3 regions of the Mesobacillus sp. AQ2 genome follow, and region 2 is predicted to be linked to each of the others. Evidence: riboswitches for the same ligand, from Rfam matches in the RefSeq annotation. Region 2 holds a riboswitch; each other region holds the start of a gene.
What was found. Region 2 has a riboswitch for cobalamin ahead of QNH36_RS01190 (ABC transporter substrate-binding protein). Riboswitches for the same ligand answer to the same signal wherever they lie in the genome.

Region 1 (5,443 bases), 220 kb from region 2:
CTTTGCCCATTTATAATCCCTGTCGAAGCATTCGGTGCCCCAACATCTACAAGTGATCTTTTCTTTAATTGGGTCATGATTTTCCCTCCTCCCTTAGCTATGGCAGCTTTCACATTCATCAAAATCACTGCTCGACGTGGAGCGGACATAATATGTCGTCTTCAGCCCTGATTTCCAGGCATCCATATGCAGGTCCAGCAGCGCTTTTGCCTTGATTGTATTTTTCACATAAAAATTAAATGAAATCGATTGGTCGATATGGCGCTGGCGCCGCGCATTCTGTTTGATGCTCCAATGCTGGTCAACATTGTAGGCCGTCTTGTAAAACCACATTGTTTCTGCTGATAGATCAGGTGCAGTCACTGGAATCTTGTAATCTTTCTTTTCCTCAGAATATTCGAGCCTGAAAATTGGATCAATACTTGCTGTCGAACCCGCCAGAATCGATGTTGAAGAGTTAGGTGCCACCGCCATCAGGTAACCGTTCCGGATGCCATTCTGCTTTACCTCTTCGGCTAAATCATCCCATCTTTCACCGTTGTACTGTCTCTTCTCGAAAAACTGTCCTGTCGACCAATCGGAACCTTCAAAATAAGGATATGCCCCTTTTCCTTTTGCCAGCTCAAGGCTTGCGCTGATGGTTAAGCAGGCAATCTCTTCATAGAGGGCATCACAATATTCTGCCGCCTCTTCGCTTTCCCATTTGATTCCTTTCAGAGCCAGAAGATGATGCCAGCCGAATGTTCCCAGACCGATTCCCCGATAATTCTTGTTGGTTATTTGTGCCTGCAGCACAGGGATTTCATTGATATCGATGACATTATCCAGCATCCTGACTTGAATATTGATCACTCGTTCAAGTACATCATCCATTACACTTTTGGCAAGGGAAATCGAGGACAGGTTGCAGACGACAAAATCACCCGGCTTTTTATAAATTAAAATTCTTCCGTCCTCGATTGTTTCTTCTTCAAGGAGAGTTGGGCTCATGTTCTGGGTGATTTCCGTGCATAGGTTGCTGCAGTAAATCATCCCTTTATGGTGATTGGCATTCAGCCTGTTGACCTGATCCCTGTAAAACATGTAAGGCGTGCCGGTTTCTAGCTGAGAGACCATGATCGATTTAAAGATTTCAATTGCCGGCACCACTTCACGTGACAACCCTGGATGGTTGACGCATGCCCAATACTTTTCCCGGAATGAACCTGCACCCTTTTCCTCATCAAAATGATCTTCAAGCGAAAATCCCATTACCCGCCTTACTTCATGTGGATCAAACAGATACCAGTCGCCCCGTTTTTCTACCTGTTCCATAAATAAATCAGGAATGCAAATGCCTGTGAATATATCATGGGTCCGCTGGCGCTCGTCACCATTGTTCAGCTTTGCATCAAGGAACGGGAAGATATCTTTATGCCAGACATCAAGGTAAACAGCAATTGCACCCTGCCGCTGCCCTAATTGATCGACCGAAACCGCGGTGTTATTCAGCTGTTTCATCCACGGGATCACTCCGGAACTGATTCCTTTGAAACCTTTGATATCACTGCCGCGGCTTCTGATTTTGCCCAGGTACACGCCTATGCCGCCGCCATTCTTGCTCAAGGTTGAGATATCCGTGTTGGAATCATAGATGCTTCTTAAATCATCCGCTACCGTATCAATAAAGCAGCTCGACAGCTGGCCATAGCTTTTGCCAGCATTCGCAAGTGTCGGTGTTGCTACGGTCATATAGAGATTGGACAGCGCCCAGTATGCCTCCTCTACCAATCCAAGCCGCTTTTCCATCGGTTCTTCTGCCAGCAAGGTCATCGCGATGATCATGAATCTCTCCTGCGGCAGCTCCGCAAAATCGCCTTTTTGAGTGCGTGCAAGATACCTTTCCGCCATCGTGGCAAGCCCTATGTAGGTAAATAATTTGTCTCTCTCGGGATCGATCACTTTTTCAAGATATTCGATTTCTTCCTGGGAATAAGCCTTTACTATTCGGCTATCATAAATCCCAATTCCTATCAGTCTATTGATTAAATCATAGAAGGATCCATAACCAACTCCTTCCCGAAATCCTGCACTAAGCTTGTACAATTTCTTCAAGTAAAAGCGTGCTGCCACATAGGTCCAGTCAGGTTCAATACGGCCGATTCGTTCGACTGCTGTCAAAATTAACATGTTCTCGAGTTGATCGTCTGTCATATTCTTGGCTTCAAGGACCTGGTCGACCTTTTCTTTGAATGGTGAAAAATTTAATTGAGGGAACGATTGTTCAATTTCTGCAATCCGTTTGGCTGAATGATCATCCTTTACTTGAATTTTCATCGATGACTCCTCCTGCTTGTTTACTTTTTTTCTTTTCCAGCCTATGCTGCTTTCTCATGTCCGCCGTGTTGAACAGCTCCCATTCTTCAATACTTTCCGGAATGACCCCGGCGACCGGAACGGGCACACCTTTTTCATCCTTTGCCACCATGGTTAAAATCGAGGTGGTCGTCAAAGTCTTTTTACGCGTATTCAAGTTCTCGCTTTCCACTTTCACGAACACTTCCATCGACGTCCTCCCTGTTGAAATCACCACAGCTTCAAGCGTTAAGATATCGCCCACTACTGCCGATGACAGGAAATTCACTGAGTCAATCGAAGCCGTAACAACTGCCATCCTGCTGTGCTTCATCGCTGCAATCGCTGCGATTTCATCAATATAGGACAACACGGTGCCGCCAAAAATCGTTCCAAGATGATTCGTGTCCGGAGGCAAAACCAGCCGGTTCTGCAAAGTCCTGGACACATTTGTAGATAATCCTTCCATTCCTGACCTCCTGTTTGAAAAATGCTCCCTGAAAATGAGAAAAACCCATCTCGAAAGATGGGTTTAAGTAACGTTGATCAATTAACACCTCATATGTATCTGCAAAACTACATGAGCCTATCAATTTATCCCCGTAATACCTTCCCAATTCCCGAAGAAGATAACACGCATAAATATGGCAGGTCTCCTGACTTGTGCTTCACCCTACTTTAAGGCCTTCCCATCCATTTTTAAGACAGTGGTTCATCCTTATTTCGTCAGCACTTACAGTTGCGGGAACAGTTCTGGACTTTCACCAGATTCCCTATTAAGTCTTGTTCAGACACCATACTTACCGGCAATTTCAATATTTAGTTATATTAATCTCTTTCCAACACAATATATCGTGTTATGAATTGATAGTAAATCATCTCTGAGGGTTTTTCAACTATTTTCATAACAGCACGCCAATTATGAGTGTGGTCGATATATTGCGAAATGTGGTCGATAAATCTTTAAATGTGGTCGATAAAATCAAAAATCCGCTGATATATTTGGAAATATGGCCGATATAATTAAATTTTCGCCAATAAATTGAAACGCTGATGCTTGGAACATAACCCCGCAAGCGGAGAATCCCATGGGGGCCGGCCACGCTCAACCTGAATTCGCTTATTATCAATAAATTTAATCAAACGTTTGATTAAACATTACGGGCACAAAAAAAATCCACAAGAAGAAGTCTTTTGTGGATTTAAGTTTTGGCCATGCCTCGAGCGCACTTATTCAATCATCTCGGATATTGTTCACCTACCAAAGATTCTATTTCGCATTCTCATCAGGTTGATGAATTCCGAAGACATTTCCTTCAGTATCGTTATAATATCCTTGCCACGCCATTCCAGGGAGGGCATATTTCGGTATTGACACATTGCCGCCGTTTTCGAGAATTTTCGCTTCAGTTTCATCATAGTTTTCTACTCCCATTGTGCATGCAAATCCATTTAATGCTTGGTTAGCTTCTGGAGGAGCACTCTGCCGCTGCATTAATGCACCATTGATTCCAGGCTCTTTTTCATCGCCAGTCACAGCACCGAAGTATGGCATTCCTGCATATTCACTCCAATCTTGAAATGACCATCCGAATACCTCTCCATAAAACTTCTTAGCCCGATCCATATCACTCACATGAATTTCAAAATGAACTAATCTACCCATGATAACCTCCTGAATAAAAATTAGATGCTATTTATGTATATCGTGAGGACAAACTTATCTCCCTTTATTATAGGATATCCAAACAAATATATTCAATATTTTTAAAAATCTAACTTTTTATTCATCACCATGTATTGGCAAAACGGTAGAATCCTTAATTTCCCTCAAAGCAAGGCTTGTTTGTATCCTGGTGACCCCCAGCTCATTCAGCTTTCTAATAAATATCTCCAGGCCTTTGCGATCCTTGCAGGCAACCTTTAGCAGATAATCATACTCGCCTGATAAGCAATGACACTCGAGGACTTCCTTCATTGCTTCCAATGAACCTTCCAGTGATGCGAGCTTTTCAGCCTGGTGCATATTGGTGCTTATAAATACAAAGCATAGCAAATCAAAACCAAGCTTCTCATGATTTAAAATCGCGACCTGCTTTTTGATATATCCTTCAGACTCCAATCTCTTGATTCTTGCATGAACCGCCGGTGCCGATAAATTCACACGCTTTGACAGTTCAAGATTGCTTAGCTGTGCATCCTTTTGCAGTAAATCCAAAATTCTAATATCCACATTGTCCAAAACTTTGCTGACAATCGACTCCATGACTCATCACCCTTTTCAATTATTCAAAAAACAGATCTAACCACTATTCGAAAATGAATTTTTTAAACTAAAAACCTATATTACTTTCATTTATTTCAAATAATATAAATTATACAAAATATCATTATGTTTTTTAACTAAAATGTTAAAATAATTCATATGAACAATGTCATTGTGCACAATGGCTCTTTTAGAAGGGGAGCTAAATGACGTGAAATATTATATCTTATTGCTACTGACCAGCTTTCTTTGGGGCGGTAATTTTATCGTGGGAAAAACGCTAGTTGAGCATGCTTCCCCTGCCACCCTGACCATCCTAAGATGGGCTATTGCAATCATCTTCCTGATCCCGCTTGTCTGGCGGATAGAAAAAAAGCTGATTCCTCCAAAGGAATCGATCCTCCCGTTATTTTTGATGGGGGTCACTGGCGTGGCCTTGTTTCAGGCATTGCAATTCATGGCCCTGGAAAAGACGTCGGCTACCAACGTCGGTTTAATATCGACGTTAAACATGTTTTCAATTGCTGCATTCTCTTTCTTTTTTCTAAAGGAAAAAATAAACTCTCTTCAGGTCCTTTCAATGGTCGTCTCATTATTTGGCGTTTTGCTTGTTCTTTCAAAAGGAAATTTCGAGTCATTGTTTGCCTTGAAGGTCAACACTGGGGATATCTATATGCTGGCAGCAGTGGGCATGTGGGGAATGTATTCGGTCTTTAGCAAATGGGCGATGGCATCCGTTACACCGATGATGTCCACCCTTTATTCTGGCATTTTCGGTTTGCTGGTCCTTCTGCCTTTTACGATTTCAGATTTCACAGTCACAAACGTAAATGCATCATTCAT
Region 2 (5,443 bases):
CGGGTGCGGGTGGTTTTTGATCTGTGTCTTATAAACAGCCTTGATTCGCTCTTCTTTTAAAACCTCAGAAGGAGTATCGACAATCAGCACCTCACCGTTATCCAGCAGCAGCAGCCTGTCACAATATAGCGAGGCAAGATTCAAATCATGGAAAATCGAGACGACTGTCAACTGCTCCTCTAAAGCCCATTTTTTCAGCAAGTCCAACAGCTCTTTTTGGAAGCTGAGATCAAGGTGATTCGTCGGCTCATCAAGCAGCAGAATCCTCGGCTGCTGTGCCAGTGCCTGCGCAAGATAGACCCGCTGCCTTTCGCCGCCGGATAGTTCAACGATCGATTTCTCCTGGAGATGGGTGATCCCTGTCTGGTCCATCACCTTGAGGACAATCTCTTCATCCTCATCACTCCAGCTGTGGAACCACCCTTTCTGGTGCGCATAACGGCCAAGCGAAACGGTCTCTTTCACACTATACGGGAAGGCCTGGTCAGAATGCTGCGGCAGGACTGCCATCATCCTCGCAAGCTGCTTCGGTGTATACTGGGTCAATGGCCGGCTATCCAGCTCGATGGCACCTTCCCGGAATTCCAAAGCGCCGCTGATCATTTTTAACAGCGTGGTTTTCCCGCTTCCGTTTGGTCCAAGAATTCCGAACAACTCACCCTTGCCAACCTCAAAGGAGATTTCCTTCAGCACCTCGCCGCCCGCATATCCGCCTGTCAAATTCTTCACTGTGATCATCGGCCAGCACTTCTTTCCCTGCGATTTTTCATTAAAATTAACGCAAAAACCGGTGCTCCGATTAATGCCGTGATTACGCCAATCGGCAATTCCGAGGGTGCGATGATAGTCCGGGATATTAAATCAGCAAGAATCAGGAATCCACCGCCAATCAGCACCGATAACGGCAGCAAATGACGATGGTCAGGTCCCCAGCCAGTCCTGGTCAGATGCGGAATGACGAGACCAACGAAACCAATCGTCCCCGATACAGCAACCGCTGAACCTGTTAAAAGGGAACCCGACAGCAAAATCAAAAGCTTCCGACGCTCGACATTGACGCCGAGATGCTGTGCCCGTTCCTCACCAAAGGACATTGCATTCAATTCCCTTGTATTTGCCAGTAAAATCACCAGACCAATCATAAAGAAAGGAAAAATGATTTTTATATACTCCCAGCCGCGCATCGATACGCTGCCGAGCAGCCAGCCAATGATTTGCCTCAGCTCTTCGCCTGAGAGAGCAATCATAAGCGAAATGAACGATCCGAGAAAGGAGCTTAAAATGATTCCCGTCAAAATAATGGTTTCCACCCTGAGCAGCCTGTCGACTTTCCGGGCAAAAAACAGCACAAACAACACAGTGGCGAATGCGAACAGAATGCTGAGCACCGGCAAGGTAAAGGCACCGATCAGCGGCAGTGAAAGGCCAAAAAACAGCGTAACGACAGCACCAATGGAGGCACCTGATGAAATCCCGAGCGTATACGGATCTGCCAGCGGATTTCGCAGCAGGCCCTGGAATGCGGCACCAGCGATCGCCAGTGACGCACCAACTAAGCCTGCCAGCAGCACGCGGGGCAGCCTGATTTCCATAACAATACTTGCATGCATGGGATCGATTCCCTGTCCCTGAAATCGGAAAATGTCAGCACCAATGATTTTAATGATAGCGGGTACAGGAATGGAAACCGTTCCGATTGATATTCCCAGCAGCATTGAGATGATCAAAAATGCTGCAGCAAAAACATATGCTAATCCTTTATTATTTAAAAACGTCCGGGTAAATGGCTTTTGCAAGTACCTCCGCTCCTTCAGCGAGCCTTGGGCCAGAACGGGTAACAAGATCGGAGTGGACATCGAATACCTGCTGGTCCTTGACCGCTTTTACATTGTTCCAGCCCTTCCGCGCAAGCACCTTCTCAACTGGCTTTTCCGTATAATATCCATAGGTTGTCACAATGACATCCGGATTACGCTCAACCATGACTTCCGGGTCGACTTTCGGCCAGCCTTCCATGTCACCGGCAGCGTTCTTCGCACCAATCAACTCAAGCATTTCATTGATAAACGTATGATTGCCGGCTGTGTAGATTTCCGGTTCAGGCGAGACCTCAACAAATACAGTCTTTTGCTCTTCTGGCTTAATGGATTCAGCTTTCTTTTTCAGTTCTGCGAAGCTGCTTTTCATCGAATCTACTAGCTCGGCTGCTTTTTCAGTCTCACCAATCGATTTTCCAATCATCTCGATTGACTGATACACTTCTTCAAATGACTGCGCATCATTCACCACGACAACCGCAATTCCTGCGTCCTTTAGTTGCTGCAGACCTTCTTTGGCCGTGTCTGCGGTGGACCCAGGGGCAAGGACAAGATCCGGCTTCAGCGAGATCATTTTTTCAATATTAAACTCGATTCCGCCGACTTTTTCCTTAGACATTGCTTCTTCTGGATAATTGTCGAAATCTGTGACGCCGACAATTGCGTCCCCGCTGTCAAGCGCATAAACGATTTCCGTGTTGCTCGGAATCAGGGAAATGATCTTTTCAGGCTTTTCTTCAATGACAACTTCTTCATCAAACGCATCTTTTACCGTGACAGGAAATCCTGTCTTCTGTTCCTGCGCGTTTTTTTCACCTTCCTTTTTTTCTGGCTGTGCATCAGTAGCGCAGCCAGCCAGGATCATGGCAGCCGCCACCCATATCAACAATAATTTCTTCATTTACTTCTCCTCCATTTTTCGATCAGCTTTGTCTAATCAGGCTGTTGATTTTCGTTCCAGGCGCTTCGCTTTCCGCGGGGCTGGCGCTGAGCCCGCAGGACACTGAATAGCCTCCTCGAGTTAGCCCACGCACGATGGAAATGCGTTAGCATTTTCGGAGGAGTCTACGCGACTTCCACTACAATCAACAGGATGCTAAGTACCAGCATTGTTCTTCAACAAAACTAATAATATAAAATAAAAAACATCTCCACCTGAAGGGGAGATGTCCGAGTAAGCAAATGTTTTATAAAAAAGACATAAAGCCTGTCGGCACCTCCCTATCCTCGTAGGTTTGCTTGGTGCAATGGACAGGCAGGTCTCCTGGCTCATGGTCAATGCTCGCTGCGCCTTCCCATACATTTGTACAGTGGCATGTTGCAGCTTGCTCCCATTTACAGTGGCGGGACCGCGTTGGATTTTCACCAACTTCCCTATTAAGTCTTGTTATAAAAGACACCTGTTCAGATCGTTATGTAATTTTCCGCTCCAACTCATTATACACGAATTGCCAAAAGTTGCTGCAAAAATTTTGTTTTTTCGACTTATTGTGCAAGCAAGCTCCATTCCTTCAACTTTTTATCGAAAACAAGTCTGCCGTCAGGATTGCTGCGGCTTGCTTCTTTATATTCATCCTGCATATCATCCATGTTGGCAAAATCTCCGATAATCCAGATCGGTATTTCAATCTTGTTGCGGTTCTGCTGGATATTCTTCAGCGAAAACACAGCCCCTTCCTTCAAGGCTGGTATCAGTGATTTCAGGATTTCCTTGCTTACAGATGGATAGGACTTCTTTTTCCGGATTCCAAGCAGCGTTTTTTCCGGTTTCATTTCTCCGAGTTTTCCTGACAGGACATTGCCAAGCATGCGGAAAAAGTCATTGAAATTGCGGTAATAGATCTTATTGAACCAGCCGTCCTCATTGGACAGGTACACAAAACGATTATTAAGCTGATTGTAAAAAGGCAGCTTCAAATGATGCTTGATATGCCCGAGATAAAGAAGTTCGGCAATTTCCTGGGCCGTCAGCACATTCAGTGCTTCCACTTCCTCAAAATCAATCCAGCAAAAATCCCCATATGCATGTACATTGGCTCCTACCAGCTTTTCGGCACTATCTCCTGGTACATACTCAAATAAAGTATGCCTGTTGAATTCGCCATCCTCATAGCGATGCTTCAACAGCAAAAGATGGTTAAATGGATCAGGCAGCGACCTCGAAAATTCATGGAATTCGATTCCGTGCGAAAGTACATAATGGTCCCGTTCGTTCATGTGGAGATATAATAAATCCCTGCTATAAGGATGGTTCTTTTTCAACAGCAAAACCTCCCGGAAAATTCTAAGCTGCAGAATGCCAGCGGCTCCGTACAAATGACGCTTCTTCCATTCTAACAAAAACGGTGGAAAATATCTTATTTTGAATCCTCAAAAACATAATTATTATCCACCTTTCCGATTAAAAGAATCCCTTTTCAAAAGAAACTAAACCCTCCTGTCATTCGTCTAATACTTATAGGGACATATTACCTGCTCAGGGATTGTGAGGATAATATTCGTCTGCTAGCATAAAATGGTAATACATTCTCGTACAGGCGAAAGATACCTGGTAAACGATTATTGTAAAAATGATTTTGGACAGGGTGTAGCAAATGGATAAATCCACAAAAAAATTCGACCGCTTTGATTGGACGTTAACACTTCTCTTATTGCTGTTTTTTCTGACAAGCTGTCTCGCCATTTATAGCGCCCAGAAGACCGGGCAATATGTTGGCCAGAACTTTTTATATAAGCAAATATTCTGGTATGTCGTCGGTTCAGGTATCATTGCAGTAGTAATGATGTTCGACAGTGAACAATACCGCAAGCTCTCCTGGTATTTATACGGCTTCGGAGTTTTCCTGCTCGTCTTCCTGTTTTTCGCTCCTGCCAGCATTGCCGAAGAAAGAAACGGGGCCAAAAGCTGGTTTTTCATCGAGCCATTCGGTTCAATCCAGCCTTCTGAATTCATGAAAGTCTTTTTGATTCTTGCCTTGAGCAGCGCCATCTATACCCACCATAAAAATCATCCTAGAAAGACACTCCAAACAGATTTCCTGCTGTTCATCAAGCTTGGCCTTATCACCGCCTTACCGTTAGGGATGATCATGATGCAGCCTGACCTCGGAACTTCCCTGGTCGTGATTGCGATTTTCACAGGAATCATCCTAGTTTCAGGCATTACGTGGAAAATCATCCTGCCTCTCTATGGCGGTGGAGCTGTACTTGGGGCCGGCATTCTGTATCTCGTCATCTGGAAGCCTGAGATCCTGAAAAAATACCTGGGGGTAAAAACGTATCAGTTTGGGCGCATCTATGCCTGGCTTGATCCGGAGAGCTACCCGGAATATGGCTACCATCTGCTAAAATCCCTCAGTGCGATTGGCTCTGGCATGCTGACTGGAAAAGGTCTCAATGGCAGTGAAGTCTATATTCCTGAAAGCCATACAGACTTTATTTTCAGTGTCATTGGCGAGGAATTCGGCTTTGTCGGCGGCAGTTTTGTCATTAGCCTGTACTTTCTGCTTATCTACCATCTGACAAAAACGGCACTGGATACGAATGACCCTTTCAATACCTATATTAGTGCAGGTGTCATTAGCATGATTACTTTCCACGTCTTCCAAAACGTCGGAATGACCATC
Region 3 (5,443 bases), 2.1 Mb from region 2:
AAAGGATGGATTTATTTTATAAAAGAGCAGACGAGACAACTCAATCGAAACAATGTAACACGGACGCAGGCGTATTTTGATTTTTATCTTCAGCACCCTGAAATACATTGGGCATTTCTCGGACATATGGTATCGCGAAACGTCGGATGGAACATGACGGATTTAAAAGGGGAGTTGCTGACAAAGCTTTTATCTGATAAGGATCAGAAAGACTTTTTTTCCTTTTTGGAGCGCGGCAGCTGGTTGATATTTCAAGATGTGTATCCTCAATTTTTGATCTATGACCTGAGTGTGAGAGGCAGAAAGGAAATGTTCCATCTTTTACGTTATTTTCATGTTTCCACCTTCATGGAAACGATGTGGCGTTACTTTTGGAACAGTGGTGATCAAGCTGCATTGGCGTTTGCGATGGTGATCAATGAACAAAGCTATCTGGAAAAAAGATTGATCCAAAACCAGCATTATAAAAAAATCGTAACAGGTACGGTCAGCTTTAAAATGTACGATTTTTTGAATTTCAACAATATCATTTTTCCCTGTTGTGCCGGGAACAAAAAGGTGAAAGCTTCACTTAATGGCGGCACGTTGCGCTACTTCACTTCGCTCCACGAGAGAATTTTATTCGGAAAAAAGTTGTATTCGCTTCTTTTTCAGCAAGAAAGAATTCTGGCTCGGGTCTTGAAATGGGCCCATGAACACCCTCACACGGGCTCAAGAAAAGATTATTGGCCACATTTGTTTAATGATATCAATGAATCTTTTCCCCGTTCCCTTTATAAGCGACGGGTCAAGAATTGCGAGTTGAGAAAGGGGGCAGAGCGGCTATACAGCCCGCCCTTGAAATACGCCTGGCCGGATACCCCTCATGAAGAGGCAGAGAGCGGGGATTGGTTTGAGGATTGGCATGTACTCGATTATTTTCATAAGGAAGTCAGTGTGGATGGAGAGATTTTAACTAATTATTGCAAAACCATTGAAAAAATTGAACTTGCAGTCATGGCGAAGGAAGCCATTCTATTGCGAGAAGAATAATCAAACATGAGCAGTTTCTAAACAATATTAGGATAGTCATAACTTTAAAATCAAAAGGCTATATTGATGTCTTTTGATTTTTTATTTATGGTATCCTACTGCTTTTGACCCTTATTAAAATTTAATTTTAGATAATTTATCCAAATTCACACTTTTTTCGACATGAATTGTGTATAATTGAAACCAGCGGAAAATTTAATACATAAAGAATCTGGTGTCTGCTAGACGAATTTGAGTAGTTTAGAGACTTAATAGGGAAGTTGGTGAAATTCCAACGCGGTCCCGCCACTGTAACTGGGAGCTTCAAGCTTTATGCCACTGTACTGTTTGTATGGGAAGGCGCTTGATAGCAATGACCAGAAGCCAGGAGACCTGCCTGATTCTTCGCTTCACAACCTACGAGGATAGGAGGTGTTTGGGAACGATTCTGGCTTTTTATTAGAGGAACCGATACAAACATCTCCATGAGTAAAATGGAGGTGTTTTTTTAGTTTTATAGACCGATTTTTTTTGTTGTGCAAAAAGTTTGTTTTGAAAAAAATTGAGAAGATAATTCGGAGGAATGACAGATGAAGAAATTGAATGCATTTTTATTCGCACTATTATTAACAATTGGCGCATTGGCAGGGTGTGGTAATGCTGAGCAGTCCAACGCGGGAAAGACAAATAAAACTGAAACGGTTCAACAGGAAGAAGCAAAGTTCCCAGTGAGCATAAAGGATGGAACTGGACAAGAAGTCACAATCGAATCGAAGCCTGAAAAAATTGTTTCCCTGATTCCAAGCAATACAGAAATTGCATACGGGTTAGGTCTTGATGATCAAATTATTGGAGTTTCTGATTTTGATAATTTCCCTGAAGAAGTGGCCGAGAAAGAGAAAATTGGCGGAATGGAATTTAATGTTGAGAAAATCATTTCTTTAAAGCCTGATCTGGTCCTTGCACATGCTTCAGGTGCACATACGTCTGGTGCTGGCCTCCAGCAGCTTAAGGATGCCGGAATCACTGTCCTGGTAGTCAACGACGCAACGACATTCGATGCAGTCTATGAATCGATCAGCATGATTGGTACTGCCTTAGGTGAACAGGAAAAGGCCGATACTTTGATTGCAGACATGAAGAAAAAGATTGAAGAAATCAAAACACAAGCAAAGGAAATCAAAGAAGAAGACAGAAAGTCCGTATTTGTTGAAGTATCACCAACACCGGAAATTTATGCAGCTGGCAAGAAAACCTTCATTGACGAAATGCTGCAAATCATTAATGCGGATAACACTGTAAAAGAAGAAGGTTGGCCAAAGCTGGACCCAGAGGCCATCATTAAGAGTAATCCGGATGTGATCATCACGACGCATGGATACTATACCAATGAGCCGGTGAAAAATGTGATAAGCCGGAAAGGCTGGGACAAGATCACTGCAGTAAAGGAAAACCGCGTGGTTGATGTTCATTCCGATAAGGTGACAAGAACTGGGCCGAGATTGACAGAAGGAGTAGAGGAGCTTGCCAAAGCCGTTTACCCGGATGTTTTTAAATAATTTGCAGAAGATCACAAAAAAGCTGGCACAGTCAATGGCTGCTGCGCAGGAAATAGGCTTGAATCCAGCAGGCTGCTCAGATGAACCAGCACAAGTAAAAATAGGAGAAAATCATCTTAAGATGAAGCAAGATTACATTGTCTTGAATTCTCCACTCCCATTAAGAACGATGTCTTCAGGAGTTGTCGGAGCGGGAACCGGCTGGTACAGCACTTTTGTAAACCGGCATGTGGACAAAGGGTATGACTGCAGCGACCATAGGGAAGAAATGATCCAATATTTGAAGGAGCAGGGATTACAGCCTGAAGATACGGTCGGGATGATGACGGCAGTCATGCTAGAAGATGTATCCTATAAGCACTATCAGGCAGAAGGATTTTCAATCTTTATCGTTGTTACGGCAGGTGTTGGAAACGCTGTAGACGCCACGAAAAGCAGTGAGTATTATTCTTTTGATATGTCGCCTGGAACGATAAACATTTGGATATTCGTCAGCGGAGAACTGACTGAGGAAGCTTTCATTCAGAGCATCATGACAGCTACTGAAGCGAAGACAAAGGCGCTTCACGATCTGGAAATAAGGGATAAGCTATCAGGGTCAGTGGCAACAGGTACATCCACTGACAGCATCCTGGTTGCCTCAACACAGCAGGGGCAAAAAATTGACTACGCCGGCACGATTACTCCCCTGGGACGAATCATTGGCAGGGGAGTCCATGAATGTACCGTGGAAGCAATCAGGAACAGCAAGAAAAGGGTGAAGACATGATCTTTAATCACCTTATCGCCGTGACACTGGCGGTCATTCTTGATTGGTATATTGGTGATCCGCCTGACTGGCCGCATCCGGTGAAATGGATGGGAACGCTTATTTACAAATTAGACAGTAGAATGAATAGAGGCAGCGGCAGAAAAGCCAAAGGAATGGCAATGGTCGCTGCCGTCCTGTTAATTGTTGGAGGCATCGGTGTTCTGCTTACATCATTCTTTTACTTCCTGCATCCCTTAGCAGGAATCCTGTTGGAAGCTGTGATGATTTCGACTGCAATTGCTCAAAAAAGCCTGATAGAAGCCGGATTATCGGTCTATTATCCACTTGCAGACCATGATTTGAAAGAGTCGAGGCATAAGCTATCCTGGATTGTTGGCCGTGATACAGAGCAGCTTGAAGAACCAGAAATTGTCCGGGCTGCTGTCGAGACGGTTGCCGAAAATACGAGCGATGGCATCACAGCCCCACTATTCTGTGCCGTAATTGGCGGTGCACCGCTTGCGCTTATGTATCGGGCAATTAATACCTGTGATTCGATGGTCGGATATAAAAATAATCAATACTTGGACTTTGGCTGGGCATCGGCAAAACTTGATGATTTGGTGAACTGGGTGCCAAGCAGGATTACTTCACTTTGTATGGTCATGATGAACCGCCCGCTTTACATCACAAGAATGGCAGCCTGGAAAATGGTCAGGCGCGATGCCAAGAAGCACCCGAGCCCAAACAGCGGCTGGGGCGAGGCAGCGGTGGCAGCCATATTGGGTGTCCAGCTCGGGGGCACAAATTATTATAAAGGGATTGTTTCAGAACGCGCTGCGATGGGCGAAGCACTAGTTATATTAGAGAAAAATCATATTTTAGCAGCAAACAAAATAGTAACAGCGACTGTTCCGCTTTTTCTGGCAGTGCTGTGGCTTGGGGGGATTCTTGTTGAAATGGCCATCTCATGGTGCCAATCCACACTATTTATTTGAAGCAATGAATCTGCCGGTTCCAAAGGAAAAGCTGGATTTCAGCGCCAACATTAATCCGCTTGGTCCGCCTCCTGTGTTAAAAGAGAATTGGTTTCGGCTTCTTGAGTCTGTTATGGAGTATCCAGATCCACATGGGACGATTTTAAAAAGTAAGATTGCAAAAAAAGAAGGATTGCACGAAAGCCATGTCCTGCTTGGGAATGGTGGTGCTGAAATCATTTCGCTGATTGGCAGGATGCTTGCTGGAAAGCGGGCGGTGATTGTCCAGCCTTCTTTTTCGGAATATGAAGAAGCTTGCAGGGTGAGTGGCTGCCATGTGCAGTATCACAAGCTAGATGAGGGATGGGAATGGAGGGATGATAATTTAAATGCAAAGCTAAAGAGCGCAGATGCTTTATTTCTTTGCAATCCCAATAATCCAACTGGAGTGTATTATTCAAGGTCCACTATCCTTTATTTGCTGGAGGAGTGCAGGAGGCATCAATGCTTGCTGATCTTAGATGAGGTGTTTTACGACTTCCTTGGAAAATACGAATCTATCACACATAACATAAAGGAATATCCTAATCTGCTCATCATCCGTTCGATGACAAAAATGTTTGCAATACCTGGATTGAGGCTTGGCTACTTGCTTGCAGATCCAGTTGTCATTAGCAAGATAGCAGCATTCCAGCCGCATTGGAGCACAAATGCGATTGCCCTGAAAACAGGTGAATGGTGTCTCGACAGTGAATCATACATAAAAGAAACGAGGGCCTTAATCGAGCAGGAAAGAACGCGGCTTTTCCATTTCTATCAGAAACATGGCCTGCTGGTGTCCCAATCCAGAGTGAATTTTTATCTGTTGAAGGATCCATCTCTTGAAGACCAGCATTCCTTCCTGCAATACCTGCTTCATAGAGGAATAATCCCAAGACATACTGTGAACTTTCCTGGGCTTGAAGGAAAATGGCTGCGATTTGCCATCAAGGGACCTGAAGCTAACGACAAATTGATGGGGGAGGTGGAAAAATGGCTGGACAGTCGTCTTTGATTTTTATCAGCGGCGGTGTTCGCAGCGGCAAAAGCCGTTTTGCCGAGGTCCTTGCAGGAAGAATGGAAACCGAATATTCCGGACAGTTGCA

Region 1: linked by a shared signal. The riboswitch ahead of QNH36_RS02195 (acyl-CoA thioesterase) and the one ahead of QNH36_RS01190 (ABC transporter substrate-binding protein) in region 2 are both predicted to bind cobalamin.
Region 3: linked by a shared signal. The riboswitch ahead of QNH36_RS11430 (ABC transporter substrate-binding protein) and the one ahead of QNH36_RS01190 (ABC transporter substrate-binding protein) in region 2 are both predicted to bind cobalamin.

The regions. Positions count from the first base shown of each region.
Region 1 covers NZ_CP126080.1:432,651-438,093, reverse strand. The annotation lists gene QNH36_RS02205 (ribonucleotide-diphosphate reductase subunit beta) at 1-77, opposite strand, end outside; gene QNH36_RS02200 (ribonucleoside-diphosphate reductase subunit alpha) at 94-2,316, opposite strand; gene QNH36_RS02195 (acyl-CoA thioesterase) at 2,294-2,803, opposite strand; cobalamin riboswitch at 2,964-3,148, opposite strand; gene QNH36_RS02190 (VOC family protein) at 3,605-4,000, opposite strand; gene QNH36_RS02185 (Lrp/AsnC family transcriptional regulator) at 4,118-4,600, opposite strand; gene QNH36_RS02180 (DMT family transporter) at 4,812-5,443, shown strand, end outside.
Region 2 covers NZ_CP126080.1:213,986-219,428, reverse strand. The annotation lists gene QNH36_RS01200 (heme ABC transporter ATP-binding protein) at 1-738, opposite strand, end outside; gene QNH36_RS01195 (FecCD family ABC transporter permease) at 735-1,796, opposite strand; gene QNH36_RS01190 (ABC transporter substrate-binding protein) at 1,762-2,718, opposite strand; cobalamin riboswitch at 3,055-3,236, opposite strand; gene QNH36_RS01185 (hypothetical protein) at 3,303-4,079, opposite strand; gene QNH36_RS01180 (FtsW/RodA/SpoVE family cell cycle protein) at 4,412-5,443, shown strand, end outside.
Region 3 covers NZ_CP126080.1:2,286,146-2,291,588, forward strand. The annotation lists gene QNH36_RS11425 (DUF2515 family protein) at 1-1,032, shown strand, start outside; cobalamin riboswitch at 1,228-1,426, shown strand; gene QNH36_RS11430 (ABC transporter substrate-binding protein) at 1,602-2,570, shown strand; gene QNH36_RS11435 (adenosylcobinamide amidohydrolase) at 2,536-3,339, shown strand; gene cbiB (adenosylcobinamide-phosphate synthase CbiB) at 3,336-4,319, shown strand; gene cobD (threonine-phosphate decarboxylase CobD) at 4,276-5,352, shown strand; gene QNH36_RS11450 (bifunctional adenosylcobinamide kinase/adenosylcobinamide-phosphate guanylyltransferase) at 5,331-5,443, shown strand, end outside.